Regions from separate parts of the Streptomyces sp. NPDC057136 genome, predicted to be linked through region 3. Evidence: riboswitches for the same ligand, from Rfam matches in the RefSeq annotation. Region 3 holds a riboswitch; each other region holds the start of a gene.
The links. Region 3 has a riboswitch for cyclic di-AMP ahead of ACFT7S_RS26030 (NlpC/P60 family protein). Riboswitches for the same ligand answer to the same signal wherever they lie in the genome.
Positions count from the first base shown of each region.

Region 1 (4,943 bases), on a different contig from region 3:
GGGCATCGGACACCTGGATGGCCTTCGGTTCGCTGGTCGCCGAGGTCGAGGACCAGGGGCCGGAGGCCGATCTCGTACCGCTGAAGATGTGGCCGTGCGCGCTGGAAGCGGTATGGGGCGACGAGGGCGGGCGGACCCGGGTCATCACCAGGGCCCGTCAGTATCGGCCGCACGAGGCGATGAAGTGGTTCCGCAAAGCCGCCGACAGGGGGTACGAGGACGTCGCCATCACCATCGGCAACCTCTTCCGCGACTGGCGGGAACCGGAAGAGGCGGAGACCTGGTACCGCAGGGCCATGGCCCACGGGGACGCCGGGGCTACGAACAATCTGGCGCTGATCCTCGAGGACCTGGGCGAGCCGACCGAGGAGATCGAGCGGCTCTTCCGGATGGCGGCGGAGGCGGGGGAGATCAGTGCACCGGTCAATCTGGGCTACTCCGCGAAGGCGCGGGGTGACTGGGACGAGGCCCGGCGCTGGTTCGAGGAAGGCCACGCACGGGGCGCTTACTCCGGCGCCTTCGCCCTTGGCCAACTGGAATGGGAACGGGGCAACGCGGCGGCGGCGGAGGAGTGGTTCGGCAAGGCTCTGGAGATGGGGAACCACGCCGCCGAGCAGGCGATCGCGATGCTGAAGTCGGAGGGCGGGGAGGCGGCGGCTAACGTCGAGGCGTGAACGACAGCCCCGCCGAAGTCCCGGCCGCCCCCCGCTCCGAGGCGCCGACGGACAGTCCCGCCGCCCGTGACAGCCCTGCCGAGGCCCCGACCGACGTCCCCGCCGGCTGCCCCGTCGGCCATTCGGCCGGAACTCCCGCGACCCCTGCCGCCCCCGAGCTCTTCACCTGGGAGTTCGCGACCGACCCGTACCCCGCCTACGCCTGGCTGCGCGAGCACAGCCCCGTGCACCGGACGACGCTGCCCAGCGGGGTCGAGGCCTGGCTCGTGACCCGGTACGCGGATGCCAGGCAGGCACTCGCCGACACCCGGCTGTCCAAGAACCCGGCCCACCACGCCGGGTCCGCGCACGCCAAGGGGAGGACTGGTATCCCGGGGGAGCGCAAGGCGGAGCTGATGACGCATCTGCTGAACATCGATCCGCCGGACCACACCCGGCTGCGCCGACTCGTCGCCAAGGCGTTCACCCCGCGCCGGGTCGCCGAGTTCGCACCACGCGTGCAGGAGCTGACGGACCGGCTCATCGACAACTTCGTGGCGGAGGGCAAGGCCGACCTCATCCACGACTTCGCGTTCCCGCTGCCCATCTACGCGATCTGCGACCTGCTCGGCGTCCCGCCGGAGGACCAGGACGACTTCCGCGACTGGGCGGGCATGATGATCCGGCACGGCGGCGGCCCGCGCGGCGGAGTGGCCAGGTCCGTGAAGAAGATGCGCGGCTACCTTGCCGAACTGATCCACCGCAAACGGGAGAATCCGGGTGACGACCTGATTTCGGGTCTGATCCGGACGAGCGACCACGGCGAACACCTCACCGAGAACGAGGCCGCCGCGATGGCGTTCATCCTTCTCTTCGCCGGCTTCGAGACAACGGTCAACCTCATCGGCAACGGCACGTACGCCCTGCTGCGCAACCCCGGCGAGCGCGAACGGCTTCAGCGTTCGCTCGCCGCGGGGGAGACGGACCTCCTCGCCACCGGCCTGGAGGAACTGCTGCGGTACGACGGTCCGGTGGAGCTCGCCACCTGGCGGTACGCGACGGAGCCCGTCACGCTCGGCGGGCAGGAAATCGCCGCCGGGGACCCCGTACTGGTCGTCCTCGCGGCCGCCGACCGGGACCCGGAGCGATTCCGCGATCCGGACACCCTGGACCTTGCGCGGAGTGACAATCAGCACGTGGGATACGGGCACGGCATCCACTACTGCCTGGGAGCACCGCTCGCCCGTCTGGAGGGACAGACCGCGCTGGCAACGCTGCTGAAGCGCCTTCCTGACCTGCGTCTTGCGGTGGAACCTGCCGATTTGCGGTGGCGTGGCGGGCTCATTATGCGCGGACTGCGCACTCTTCCGGTGGAGTTCGCCCCAGGACTGCCGACCGCGCAAGGTGACACTCCGTCAACTCTGTGACTTTCACGTGATCTCCGCTGCATCGACTTGTGACACACGTTCGAGTCCCGCTAGGTTCACCGTTCACCACAGCAGTCACTTGTCAGTCACACGGAAGGCAATCCCATGGGCTCCGCGAACGGCAGACACCGCCGCCCTCGCCAGGCACCCGCCATCGTCGTCGCCGCAGGCGTGACGGGATCGGCCATCGCCATCCCGCTGCTCGGTGCGACCGGTGCGCACGCCGCAGACGCGTCGACCTGGGACCGGGTCGCCGAGTGCGAGAGCGGCGGCATGTGGAGCGCGGACCTGGGCAACGGCTACTACGGCGGCCTGCAGTTCTCCCAGGACACCTGGTCGGCGTACGGCGGCTCGGCGTACGCGCCCCGCGCCGACCTCGCCAGCCGCTCGCAGCAGATATCCGTCGCGGAGAAGGTCCTGGAGGACCAGGGCCCGCAGGCATGGCCGAGCTGCGCGGTGATTTCCGGGCTCGCGCTGGACGGGGCCCTGCCGGGCGTCGACCCGGGCGGCGTACCCTCCGCCGACCCTTCGGACTCGCTGCTCCCGACCGACGACTCGTCCGGCACTCCGTCGGACGACGCGACGGACGGAGCGAAGGACGAAGCGAACAAGAAGGACGAGAGCGATAAGTCCGGCGAGTCGGATACCGCGGGCGAGTCCGACAAGAACGGCGCGACCGGCGACACGGCCGGGTCCGAGGGCTCCGGTGCGACGGCCCCGCCCACCGCCACGCCGTCCCCCGAGGCGTCCGAAGACCCGGCGGGCACGGACCAGGGTGGCGGCAAGCACCGCGGCACGCCGGCCCCCGAGGCGAGCCGGGACGCGGACCAGGGCGACGGGCGCGACTCCGGCCGGCACGCTTCGCGCGGTGACGACCAGGCGCGCGACACGGGTACGGCGAGCCCGGACGGTGACTACACCGTCCGGCCCGGCGACAACCTCTGGGCGATTGCTGACGCACAGAAGGTTCCCGGCGGCTGGACCGAGCTGTACGAGGCCAACAAGGGCGCGCTCGGCTCCGACCCGGACCTCATCCTTCCCGGCCAGACCCTCGATCTGGGGCTGCTGGACGGCGCGGAGGGCTCCAAGCGCAACTGATCCAATTCGGGAAAACACCCCAAAATCAGGGGTAGTTCAGGGGCCTATGTCCACTTATACGTAAGTGAGACATGGGTCTCTTTGCTGCAACTGGCGTGTCGCGTCCGGGTGGTACGTCTGCGCCCCCTCCGACCTGCGGAAACGTTCATTCGTCCAGGGTGACTAGGGCATGAATGGTCGATATGTCCCTCTTTGAATGTCGGGGTTGGCTATGTTTACGGTCAGAACCGCTCGCACCGCGGGCCCCGTCGACCGTCACGCCGAATCCTGCCGTCGGTCGAAGGGAACAGACGCGTAAAGCGCCGTAGGCAGGAGCGGGGGACCCAGGTAAGTGCCGGGCCCGATCGTCGCAAGACGACTCAGGACCGGCTTGGGGTGAAGTCGCGTGCTAGGACGTGCGACCGGGCAACTCACTTGGCCCGAACCCGACAGCTCACCTCGTAGGCGTCGGTGAGGAGAAGCTCCATGCTGTTTTCCAGCAAGGCCAAGCACCGCCGCCCGTCCAAGGCCGTCCGTGTCGCCACGCTCGCCGGTGTCGCCGGTGCCGCAGTCGTCGTCCCGCTGATGGGTGCGACCGGCGCCTCCGCCGCCTCGGTCGCCACGTGGGACGCCGTCGCCCAGTGTGAGTCCGGTGGCAACTGGTCCATCAACACCGGCAACGGCTACTACGGCGGCCTGCAGTTCTCGGAGTCCAGCTGGGCCGCCGCCGGCGGTACGCAGTACGCCTCCCGCGCCGACCTGGCCACCAAGTCGCAGCAGATCGCCGCCGCCGAGAAGCTTCTCGACATGCAGGGCCCGGGTGCCTGGGCCTGCGCCGGTGCCGGCAACCTGACCAATGACGGTGTGGACCCGGGTGTCGACACCGGCTCCACGCAGGACAGCGCCGACGAGCAGCAGGCCCAGCCGGAGCGTCAGGCCGAGCAGCCCACCACGCGCAGCGAGCAGCGCACCGCCCCGAAGACCGAGGCGCCCAAGACCGTCACCACCCCGACCGGCGAGAAGGTCAAGAAGGGTGACGGCGAGTACAAGGTCAAGGCCGGCGACACCCTCAGCAAGATCGCCGAGAAGCGCGACGTCAAGGGCGGCTGGGAGAAGCTGTTCAAGCTGAACGACGACATCGTCAAGGACGCCGACCTGATCTTCCCGGGCCAGCAGCTCCACCTGACGAAGTAGTACCTGGGACTCTCCTCCCCCGGGAGGGTGTCCGGCGGCATCCCTCCCCCTTTGCTCCCGACCCGGTGCGCTCTCCCCCGTGCGTGCCGGGTCGGGGTTTTTCCGCGCCAGTGATTTCGCGCGGTTTTTCCGCTCCGGTGACGTTGATCGTTCAAGTGTTGTAGTTACTGGTCAGTAAATTTCTGGACCTTTGCCCGTGAATGCATACCGTTGGGTCCTTTTTCGTCCCAGGGGACGGGCGCCCGGCTGGCCGATGGGGTCCGGCCGGATAGGCTCGTGTCGCAAGGCCACAGTGACCCTGCACAACCAGTGTCATATCCCAGAAGGAGATGCCTCGTGCCGTCCATCGACGTCGTCGTAGCCAGGGAAATCCTCGACTCCCGGGGCAACCCCACGGTCGAGGTCGAGGTTGGCCTCGACGACGGCAGCACGGGACGTGCTGCTGTTCCGTCCGGCGCCTCCACCGGTGCGTTCGAGGCCATTGAGCTTCGCGACGGAGACCCCAACCGTTACATGGGCAAGGGCGTCGAGAAGGCCGTCCTCGCCGTCATCGAGCAGATCGGCCCGGAGCTCGTCGGGTACGACGCCACCG
Region 1 covers NZ_JBHUUV010000023.1:40,726-45,668, forward strand. The annotation lists gene ACFT7S_RS25090 (tetratricopeptide repeat protein) at 1-674, shown strand, start outside; gene ACFT7S_RS25095 (cytochrome P450) at 671-2,080, shown strand; gene ACFT7S_RS25100 (transglycosylase family protein) at 2,186-3,178, shown strand; cyclic di-AMP (ydaO/yuaA leader) riboswitch at 3,469-3,640, shown strand; gene ACFT7S_RS25105 (transglycosylase family protein) at 3,644-4,351, shown strand; gene eno (phosphopyruvate hydratase) at 4,688-4,943, shown strand, end outside.
Region 1: another riboswitch for cyclic di-AMP. It lies ahead of ACFT7S_RS25105 (transglycosylase family protein); the one in region 3 lies ahead of ACFT7S_RS26030 (NlpC/P60 family protein).

Region 2 (4,943 bases), on a different contig from region 3:
CGGCACGACCAGTTTCGAGCGGACCAACTACTTCGAGGTCATGCCCACGCACCAGCTGGAGCTCGCGCTCTGGCTGGAGGCCGACCGCATGGGCTCGCTCCTCGCCGCGCTCGACGAGGAGTCCATGGAGAACCAGCGCGACGTCGTGAAGAACGAGCGCCGCCAGCGGTACGACAACGTTCCGTACGGCACGGCCTTCGAGAAGCTGACGGCCCTCGCCTACCCGGAGGGCCACCCGTACCACCACACCCCCATCGGTTCGATGACCGACCTGGACGCGGCGACCCTCGAGGACGCGCGTACGTTCTTCCGTACGTACTACGCGCCCAACAACGCGGTGCTCTCGGTGGTCGGCGACATCGACCCGGAGGAGACGCTCGCCTGGGTCGAGAAGTACTTCGGTTCCATCCCGGCCCACGACGGCAAGCAGCCGCCGCGTGACGGCACGCTGCCCGGCATCATCGGTGAGCAGCTGCGCGAAGTGGTCCACGCGGAGGTCCCGGCGCGCGCGCTGATGGCCGCCTACCGGCTGCCGCACGACGGCACCCGGGAGTGCGACGCGGCGGATCTGGCGCTGACCGTGCTCGGCGGCGGCGAGTCCTCCCGGCTGCACAACCGGCTGGTCCGCCGCGACCGTACGGCGGTGGCGGCCGGGTTCGGGCTGCTGAGGCTGTCCGGGGCGCCTTCGCTCGGCTGGCTGGACGTCAAGACGTCCGGCGGGGTCGAGGTGCCGGAGATCGAGGCCGCGGTCGACGAGGAGCTGGCCAGGTTCGCAGCCGAGGGCCCCACGCCCGAGGAAATGGAGCGGGCCCAGGCGCAGTTGGAGCGCGAGTGGCTGGACCGGCTCGGTACGGTCGAGGGCCGCGCCGATGAACTGTGCCGGTACGCCGTGCTGTTCGGCGACCCGCAGCTGGCCCTGACGGCCGTGCAGCGGGTGCTCGACGTCACTGCGGAGGAGGTCCAGGCGGCCGCCAAGGCCTGCCTGCGCCCCGACAACCGCGCGGTCCTGGTCTACGAACCGGTCGAAGCGCCGGCCGACGCCGATGCCGAAGCCGGCACCGACACGCAGGAAGGGGCGGAGCAGTGAGCGACGCCGCTGTGACTGGAGTAGCGATGGAGTACCACCCGCAGCCGACCGCGGGCGTGGCCAGGCCCTGGGCCTTCCCCGCACCTGAGCGTGGCGCCCTGCCCAACGGCCTCACCGTGCTGCGCTGTCACCGCCCCGGCCAGCAGGTGGTCGCGGTGGAGATCTTCCTGGACGCGCCGCTGGACGCGGAGCCCGAGGGCCTCGACGGTGTGGCCACGATCATGGCGCGCGCCCTGTCCGAGGGCACGGACAAGCGCTCCGCCGAGGAGTTCGCCGCCGAGCTGGAGCGCTGCGGCGCGACTCTCGACGCGCACGCCGACCACCCCGGTCTCCGGGTCTCGCTGGAGGTCCCGGTCTCCCGGCTGACCAAGGCGCTCGGGCTGGTCGCCGAAGCGCTGCGGGCGCCCGCCTTCTCCGAGAGCGAGATCGAGCGTCTGGTGGGCAACCGCCTCGACGAGATCCCGCACGAGCAGGCCAACCCCGCCCGCCGGGCGGCCAAGCAGCTCTCCAAGGAGCTCTTCCCCGCCACGGCGCGGATGTCGCGTCCGCGGCAGGGCACCGAGGAGACGGTGGCGCGGATCGACGCAGCGGCCGTGCGCGCCTTCTACGACGCACACGTCCGTCCGTCCACCGCGACGGCGGTCGTCGTCGGCGACCTCACCGGGGTCGACGTGGACGCGCTCCTCGCCGACACCGTCGGTGACTGGTCGGGCAACTCCGCCGAGCCCCGCCCGGTCCCGCCCATCACCGCCGACGACCGCGGCCGCGTGGTGATCGTGGACCGTCCCGGAGCGGTGCAGACGCAGCTGCTGATCGGCCGCATCGGCGCCGACCGGCACGACAGCGTCTGGCCGGCCCAGGTCCTCGGCACGTACTGCCTGGGCGGCACCCTCACCTCGCGGCTGGACCGCGTGCTGCGCGAGGAGAAGGGCTACACCTACGGCGTACGCGCCTTCGGGCAGGTGCTGCGCTCGACGGCTCCCGGCTCCTCGTCCGGGCGCACCGGAGCGGCGATGCTCGCCATCAGCGGCTCGGTGGACACGGAGTCCACGGGGCCGGCGCTGGACGACCTCTGGAAGGTGTTGCGGACGCTGGCGGCCGACGGGCTCACCGACGCCGAGCGCGAGACGGCCGTGCAGAACCTCGTGGGCGTCGCCCCGCTGAAGTTCGAGACGGCGGCCTCCGTGGCGGGCACCCTCGCCGACCAGGTCGAGCAGCACCTCCCGGACGACTACCAGGCCCAGCTGTACGCGCGGCTGGCCGAGACGGGCACGGTCGAGGCGACGGCCGCGGTGGTCAACGCGTTCCCGGTGGACCGGCTGGTCACGGTGCTCGTCGGTGACGCCTCCCAGATCGCGGACCCCGTCCGCGCACTGGGAATCGGCGAGGTGTCGGTCGTCAGCGGCTGACGAGCGGTCTGCTCTCCGACGTACTCACAAATGCACACAAAGAGGACCCCGATGGGCAAGTTCCCCTCGGGGTCCTTCCCTTTTGTCCGACTTTGATGCGGAGGTTACCTGTCTGCCCTGTGGGATGTACTACAAATCAGCCTGTCCGTTTGGTGATTGAAAGTGACCCCGTTTAGCGTCGGCTCGGCTGTCCGTCATGTGTATGCCGCATCCGTGGCGCCGGGCAGCCATCGCCGAGTCCCCGTCAGGCGCGAGCCTGGGGAGCCGGGGACCCATGAAGTCCCTGGGGTGAATCGGACGTCTGCGCTCCTTCGGGGCGGAGAGGCCCGTAGGAGACCTTCCTGCTCCGAACCCGTCAGCTAACCCGGTAGGCGAGAAGGAAGGAAAGGATCAGCCCCTCCATGGCGTTCACCCGTGCCACCGGGAAGCACCGTGCTCCGAGCCGCCTGACGCGCAAGAGTGCTCGGGTCGCCGGCATCGCGGCTCTGGCCACCACAGGCGTCATCGGCGGGATGGCCTCTCCGGCCCTCGCCGCCGACGAGGCCCGTACCGTCAGCGACACCGGCCTGACCCAGGCGGTTGCCATCGACGGCACCCTTGCCGACCAGATCGCCGCCCAGGCCGAGGCCCAGGAGCAGCAGGCCGAGGCCGCCGCGAAGGCCAAGGCTGTCGCCGAGGCCAAGGCCAAGGCGGAAGCCAGGGCGAAGGCGGAAGCGAAGCGCAAGGCGGAGGCCCGCGCCAAGGAGATCCGTGAGGCCGAGGCCCGCGCCGCCCGCGCGGCCGAGCGCAAGCGGCTGAACTCCTTCCACCTCCCGGTCGCCGGTTCGTTCGTCACCACCGGCTACAAGTCCAGCGGCTCCCTGTGGTCCTCGGGCAGCCACTCGGGTGTCGACTTCCGCGCCGCGTCCGGCTCCTCCGTCGTCGCCGTCGGTGCAGGCACGGTCGTCGAGGCCGGCTGGGGCGGGGCGTACGGCAACAACATCGTGCTCCGGATGACGGACGGCACGTACACCCAGTACGGCCACCTCTCCTCGATCGGTGTCTCCGTCGGTCAGAGCGTCACCTCCGGGCAGCAGATAGGCATCTCCGGCTCGACCGGCAACTCCACCGGACCGCACCTGCACTTCGAGGCCCGGACCAGCCCCGAGTACGGCTCCGACATGGACCCCGTCGCGTACCTGCGCTCGCACGGTCTGAACGTCTGACCACGCGTCGCACCACAGCGCTTCCCGAAGGCCTCGGCTCCCCGCCGGGGCCTTCGGCGTATCGCCCGGAGTCTGTCCGCCGAAGCCTTCCGTGGCCAGAAGATATCCCTGGATTCCGCTCTGCCGTCGGAAATTCGGGCTCATTGCAATAGAGTCGCAGAACAGGCGTCGATCGGCCGCGTTTCGCGGGGATTAAGGCGGAGGTTCGGATATGCGCATTCCCGCGCATTCGGTATGCACGGCAATCCGTGACGACATCGTCTCCGGTGTCTTCGATCGCGGCAGCCGCCTCACCGAGGAGTTGCTCGCGCGTCGATACGGGGTCTCGCGCGTCCCGGTGCGCGAGGCCCTGCGCACGCTGGAGTCCGAGGGGTTCGTCGTCACGAGGCGCCATGCCGGCGCGTGCGTGGCCGAGCCCACCGAGCAGGAGGCCGCCGACCTCCTGGAGGTTCGGATGCTGCTGGAGCCGCTCGGCGCGGCGCGGGCCGCGCAGCGGCGCACCGAGGCGCACCTCAAGGTGCTGCGCGGCCTGGTCAGGCTGGGCCAGGAGCGGGTGCGGCGGGGCGAGGGCGAGGATCTGCGCTCCCTGGGCGGCTGGTTCCACGAGACGCTCGCGCAGGCGTCGGGCAGCCCCGGCCTCATCGCGCTGCTCACCCAGCTCAGGCACAAGATCACCTGGATGTACGCGGTCGAGCAGCCCGTACGGCCCGCGGAGTCCTGGGCCGAGCACGGGGCGATCGTGGACGCGGTCGCCCGCGGTGACGCGGACCGGGCCAGGGCGCTGGCCGTCCAGCACGCCGAGCGTGCGGTCGCGGCCCATCGGCTGCGCCGTCCGGACGCCCGCCCCGACCGGCCGGGACGCAGTCCAGTGCCGTCCCGGGTGAGCACTTCGCAACACGCCGTAAACATCGCGGGCGTCCGTCATTAACAATTACGCCGTATACAAAGAAGGTAATTCCGCAGGGCTTTCTTTGTGCTGCCTGAATTGAAGTCGGTCCGGCGCCTTTTCGGAAACGAAAAAGTCGCGGCACCCGTTCAGGGGTGCCGCGACTCGGTCGCAGAATTGATTCCGGTCGGATCCGACCGGAATCAGACCGTCTCCGGAAGCTCCTCGAGCCCCTCGGTGACCAGCTTGGCCAGGCGGTCAAGGGCGACTTCGGCGTTGTCCGCCTCGGATGCGAGCACGATCTCCTCGCCGCCGGTGGCGCCCAGGCCGAGCACCGCGAGCATCGACGCGGCGTT
Region 2 covers NZ_JBHUUV010000035.1:35,372-40,314, reverse strand. The annotation lists gene ACFT7S_RS31060 (M16 family metallopeptidase) at 1-1,087, shown strand, start outside; gene ACFT7S_RS31055 (M16 family metallopeptidase) at 1,114-2,496, shown strand; cyclic di-AMP (ydaO/yuaA leader) riboswitch at 2,718-2,885, shown strand; gene ACFT7S_RS31050 (M23 family metallopeptidase) at 2,898-3,701, shown strand; gene ACFT7S_RS31045 (GntR family transcriptional regulator) at 3,913-4,629, shown strand; gene ACFT7S_RS31040 (HPr family phosphocarrier protein) at 4,791-4,943, opposite strand, start outside.
Region 2: another riboswitch for cyclic di-AMP. It lies ahead of ACFT7S_RS31050 (M23 family metallopeptidase); the one in region 3 lies ahead of ACFT7S_RS26030 (NlpC/P60 family protein).

Region 3 (4,943 bases):
TGAAGATCTCTTCGAAGACACGGGACTGCGCGTTCGTCCGGTAGAAGACGGCGACGTCGCCCGCCTTCGCGTCGCCGGCGTCGGTGAGCCGGTCGATCTCGTCGGCGATGAACTGCGCCTCGTCGTGCTCGGTGTCCGCGACGTACCCCGTGATCCGGGCACCGGTGCCTGCGTTCGTCCAGAGGTTCTTGGGGCGGCGGCTCTCGTTGCGCTCGATGACCGCGTTGGCCGCGGACAGGATCGTCTGCGTGGAGCGGTAGTTCTGCTCCAGCATGATCGTGGTCGCGTCCGGATAGTCCTCCTCGAACTGGAGGATGTTGCGGATGGTCGCGCCCCGGAAGGCGTAGATCGACTGGTCCGCGTCACCGACGACACACAGTTCGGCGGGGGCCTCGGCCTCGCCGGACGGGCCCACCAGCTCGCGTACGAGTGTGTACTGCGCGTGGTTGGTGTCCTGGTACTCGTCGACCAGGACGTGCCGGAAGCGGCGGCGGTAGTGCTCGGCGACATCGGGGAACGCCTGGAGCAGGTGCACCGTCGTCATGATGATGTCGTCGAAGTCCAGGGCGTTGGCCTCGCGCAGCCGTGCCTGGTAGAGCGCGTACGCCTGGGCGAGCGTCTTCTCGAAGCCGTCCGCAGCCTGGCCGGCGAAGGTCTCCTCGTCGATCAGCTCGTTCTTCAGATTCGAGACCTTGGCCGTGAACGCCTTCGGCGGGTAGCGCTTCGAGTCGAGGTCCAGATCGCGGCAGACGAGCGCCATCAGCCGCTTGGAGTCCGCGGCGTCGTAGATCGAGAACGACGAGGTGAAGCCGAGCCTCTTGGACTCGCGGCGCAGGATGCGCACGCACGCGCTGTGGAAGGTCATGACCCACATGGCGTTGGCGCGCGGTCCGACGAGCTGCTCGACCCGCTCCTTCATCTCGCCCGCGGCCTTGTTGGTGAAGGTGATCGCGAGGATCTGGCCGGGGTGCACCCCGCGCTCGGCCAGCAGATGGGCGATCCGGTGGGTGAGCACCCGGGTCTTGCCCGATCCGGCACCGGCGACGATGAGCAGCGGCGAACCGGCGTGCACGACAGCGGCGCGCTGCTCGGTGTTCAGCCCGTCGAGCAGTGCGGCGGCGTCGATGACGGGACGGGGGGCTCCGTCGCGGTAATACCCCTCGCGGGGCGGCGGGGGCGCGTCGAAGACGCCCTCGAAGAGACCCTCCGGCACCGCTTCGGGTGCGTGGTCCTCGGGAGGCGGCGGGGGCCCTTCCTCCGAGTTCTGGAGGCCGGTCAGGAAACTGTCGTCAAAGAGGCTGCTCATCGCATGACGAGTCTAGGCGGCGCCACTGACACCCCGGGGCCGCATTCCGCAGGACGACTCCGGGGCATGCGCGTACGGAGACGGGCCGGCCACGCCCCGTAAGGGAAGAGAGGCCCTCACCGGCCCTGCCCTTATGAATTCCCACAAGGTCACGAACATGTATCGGGCATATCGAACATCAACCTTCACAGGGACACCACGTGTTGGCTAGCGTGCTCCGTCGGGTGGCCCGTACCCCCTTGAGGCGAACCACGCCGAGCGGGCACCCACGCCGAATCCGGGCTGCCCTGACGGGCATTCGGAACCGGGGACCCACACGCAGCACCGGGGTGAATCGGTCCACAACCCCCACACGGACCGTAGGGCAGCCTTCCGTTCCGCCCGAACCCGACAGCTAACCCGGTAGGCGGTCCACGGAAGGAGATGCCTGCCTTGGCGTCGCATCGCAAACCGCGCACCCGCATGCGCACCACCTCACCCGGCGTCGGACTCACGACAGCCGCGCTGGCCTCTGTGACTCTGCTCTCCACCCAGACCGCGACGGCCGCGCCCGCGGCGCCCCGGCCGAGCATCGAGGACGTACAGAAGAAGGTCGACGACCTCTACCGGCAGGCGGGCACCGCGACCCAGCAGTACAACAAGGCGAAGTCCGCCTCCACCGAGCAGCGCACGAAGGTCGACGGCCTCCTGGACGCCGCGGCGAAGCGGGCCGAGAAGCTGAACGAGACGCGCCGCGAGCTGGGTCATTTCGCTGCGGCGCAGTACCGGAGCGGTGCGGTCGCCCCGACGGCCACGTTCTTCCTCGCGGACGACCCGCAGTCGTACTTCGACCAGGACCAGCTGATGGCGCGGATGACCAGCCAGCAGCAGAAGACGGTCTCGGACTTCCGTACGCAGCAGAGCGAGGCGGCGAAGAAGCGCGCCGAGGCCACCAAGAGCCTGGAGACGCTCACCGAGGCGCAGACGACGCTGCGCACCAGCAAGCAGCAGGTGCAGGAGAAGCTGACCGAGGCGCGCACCCTGCTGTCCGAGCTGACCGCCGAGGAGAAGGCGCGGCTCGCGGAGCTGGAGCGCAAGAAGGAGGCCGAGGCCAGGCGCAAGGCGGAGGAGCTGGCCCGCCAGCAGGCCGCCGCCGCGGAGGCCGAGCGCCAGGCGCAGGAGGAGGCGGCGGCGAAGGAAGCCGCCGAGGACGCCGCGCAGGAGGCCGACCGGCCCGACACCGGCACGGACACCGGGACCGGCAGCGGTACGGACGCGGACAGCACCTACGCGGCGAAGGCGGACAAGGTCCTCGCGTTCGCCGCGGCCCAGATCGGCAAGCCGTACGTCTGGGGGGCGACGGGCCCCTCCTCGTACGACTGCTCGGGGCTGACGCAGGCGGCCTGGAAGGCGGCGGGTGTCGACCTGCCGCGTACCACCTGGGACCAGGTCGAGGTCGGCACCCGGGTGGCCACGGCGGATCTGAAGCCGGGCGACCTGGTGTTCTTCTACGACGACATCAGCCACGTCGGCATCTACAAAGGCGACGGCATGATGATCCACGCGCCGAAGCCGGGGGCGAACGTGCGCGAGGAATCGATCTACTACATGCCGATCTACGGAAGCGTGCGGCCGGCGTAGCGGTCCGGGAAAACGTCCTCAACCTCCCCCATAGCCTCAAGGCCATGGGGGAGGAACTCCCTCGACGGGCTTGATATGCCCGCCCGTCCGGCTGCCGGGTTCCGGCCGAGGTCGCTCAGGTCCAGAGCGTGGCGATGAAGATATTGGCGACCGTCAGACCGCCGACCGCGGCGAACTCGCCCTTGCCTGCCTTCTCCTCGTCCCGCCTGACGTAGACGAGCGCGAGGATCACGACGAGGATCAGCAGCTTGATGCCGATCTTGACGTTGTTCACGGTCTGATCGTCGGCCTGATTGAGGCCGACCAGCGCAACTCCCGTGACCAGCATGGTCAGTGCGCCGTGCAGCATGGCCGGTACGAAGCGGGCCGTGTCGGCACCCATCGCCTTCATCTGGGTCAGGAAACCGCCGAGCAGCGAGGCGATCCCGATGATGTGCAGAGCGACGAAGACATTGATCAGTACATCCATGACTCCGGAGCCTAGCGGGGCCCTTATCACCCCTCGCCGGTCAGGTAGCGCTTCCTCACGACTTCGCTCGCGCCTGTACGAATTGCCTTACTCTGGCGCTATTTTTTCGGCCACACAGAGGTAGCGAGACGTCACATCAAGGCAATAGCTGTCATGACGGCTCTTTCCCGTGTCCTGGGTTTAGCGTCCTTTCCCAGGTGACCGATTTCCACCGCCGTCCCGTACATCCCGTACGTCCCCCACGTAAGGGACGGCACCCGGTCACCTCCCGGGCCCGTCGGTAGCTCCCGACGGGCAGCCGAACAGGAAGGATGCCGCCCTCGTGGCAGCACACCGGAAAGCCGCTCACCGGAAACCCAAGCAGCGCCCGTTCACCGGCCCTGCTGCCCGCACCGCCGCGACCCTGGCCTTCGCCGGGGCCGCGACCGCCACCGCCTTCGACGGGGCGGCGCACGCCGAGCCGCAGCTCACCCCGGCCCAGGTCAGGGCCAAGATCGACCAGCTGTACCACGACGCCGAGGTCGCCACCGAGCGGTACAACGGCACGAAGGAGAAGGCGACCGCGACCGCCAGGTCCGTGGACGCGCTGCGCGACGAGGCCGCCCGCCGCACCGAACGCCTCAACGCCGCACGCCACACGCTCGGTTCGCTGGCCACCGCACAGTACCGCTCCGGTGGCCTCGACCCCGCCGTACAGCTGGCGCTCTCCTCCGACCCCGAGCAGTACCTGCAACGCGCCTCGTATCTGGACCGGGCCGGTGACCGCCAGGCCGGTCTGCTCAACGGAATCCGTCGGCAGGTCACCGACGTCGCCCAGCTCCGCGCCCGGGCCGAGGGCGAGCTCGCGACGCTCACCGCGCGCCGGGCCGAACTGACGAAGCACAAGGAGACGGTCCGCACCAAGCTGGCCGACGCAAGGCACCTCCTCGACACCCTGACCGCCGGCCAGCGCGCCGACTACGAGCGTGCGGCCGACGCGGGGCACGGCGGCGCCGCCGTCCGCGCCGACCGCAGCACCCCGCGCGGAGCGGTCAGTGCCCCCAACACCCGCGCCGCGCAGGCCGTCGACTTCGCTTACGGAGCGCTCGGCAAGCCGTACGTCTGGGGCGCCACCGGCCCCTCGTCCTTCGACTGCTCCGGCCTCACCCAGGCCGCCTGGCGCTCCTCGGGTGTCTCCCTGCCCCGCACGACGTACACCCAGATCAACGCCGGACGGCGCGTCTCCCGGTCCGAACTGGCCCCCGGCGACCTGGTGTTCTTCTACTCGGGCATCAGCCATGTCGGGCTGTACATCGGCGGCGGCCAGATGATCCACGCACCGCGCCCCGGTGCCCCCGTCCGCATCGCGCCGATCGACCAGATGCCCTTCGCGGGAGCGACCCGGGTGGCGTGAGAGGCCGCGCGGATCGGAGCAGCCGCGGATCAGACCAGCCTGCGCGCCGTCGCCCACCGGGTCAGCTCGTGCCGGTTGGACAGCTGGAGCTTCCTGAGCACCGCCGAGACATGCGACTCGACCGTCTTCACCGAGATGAAGAGCTGCTTGGCGAT
Region 3 covers NZ_JBHUUV010000024.1:117,041-121,983, forward strand. The annotation lists gene pcrA (DNA helicase PcrA) at 1-1,306, opposite strand, end outside; cyclic di-AMP (ydaO/yuaA leader) riboswitch at 1,566-1,731, shown strand; gene ACFT7S_RS26030 (NlpC/P60 family protein) at 1,730-2,926, shown strand; gene ACFT7S_RS26035 (hypothetical protein) at 3,042-3,395, opposite strand; gene ACFT7S_RS26040 (NlpC/P60 family protein) at 3,718-4,788, shown strand; gene ACFT7S_RS26045 (LuxR C-terminal-related transcriptional regulator) at 4,818-4,943, opposite strand, start outside.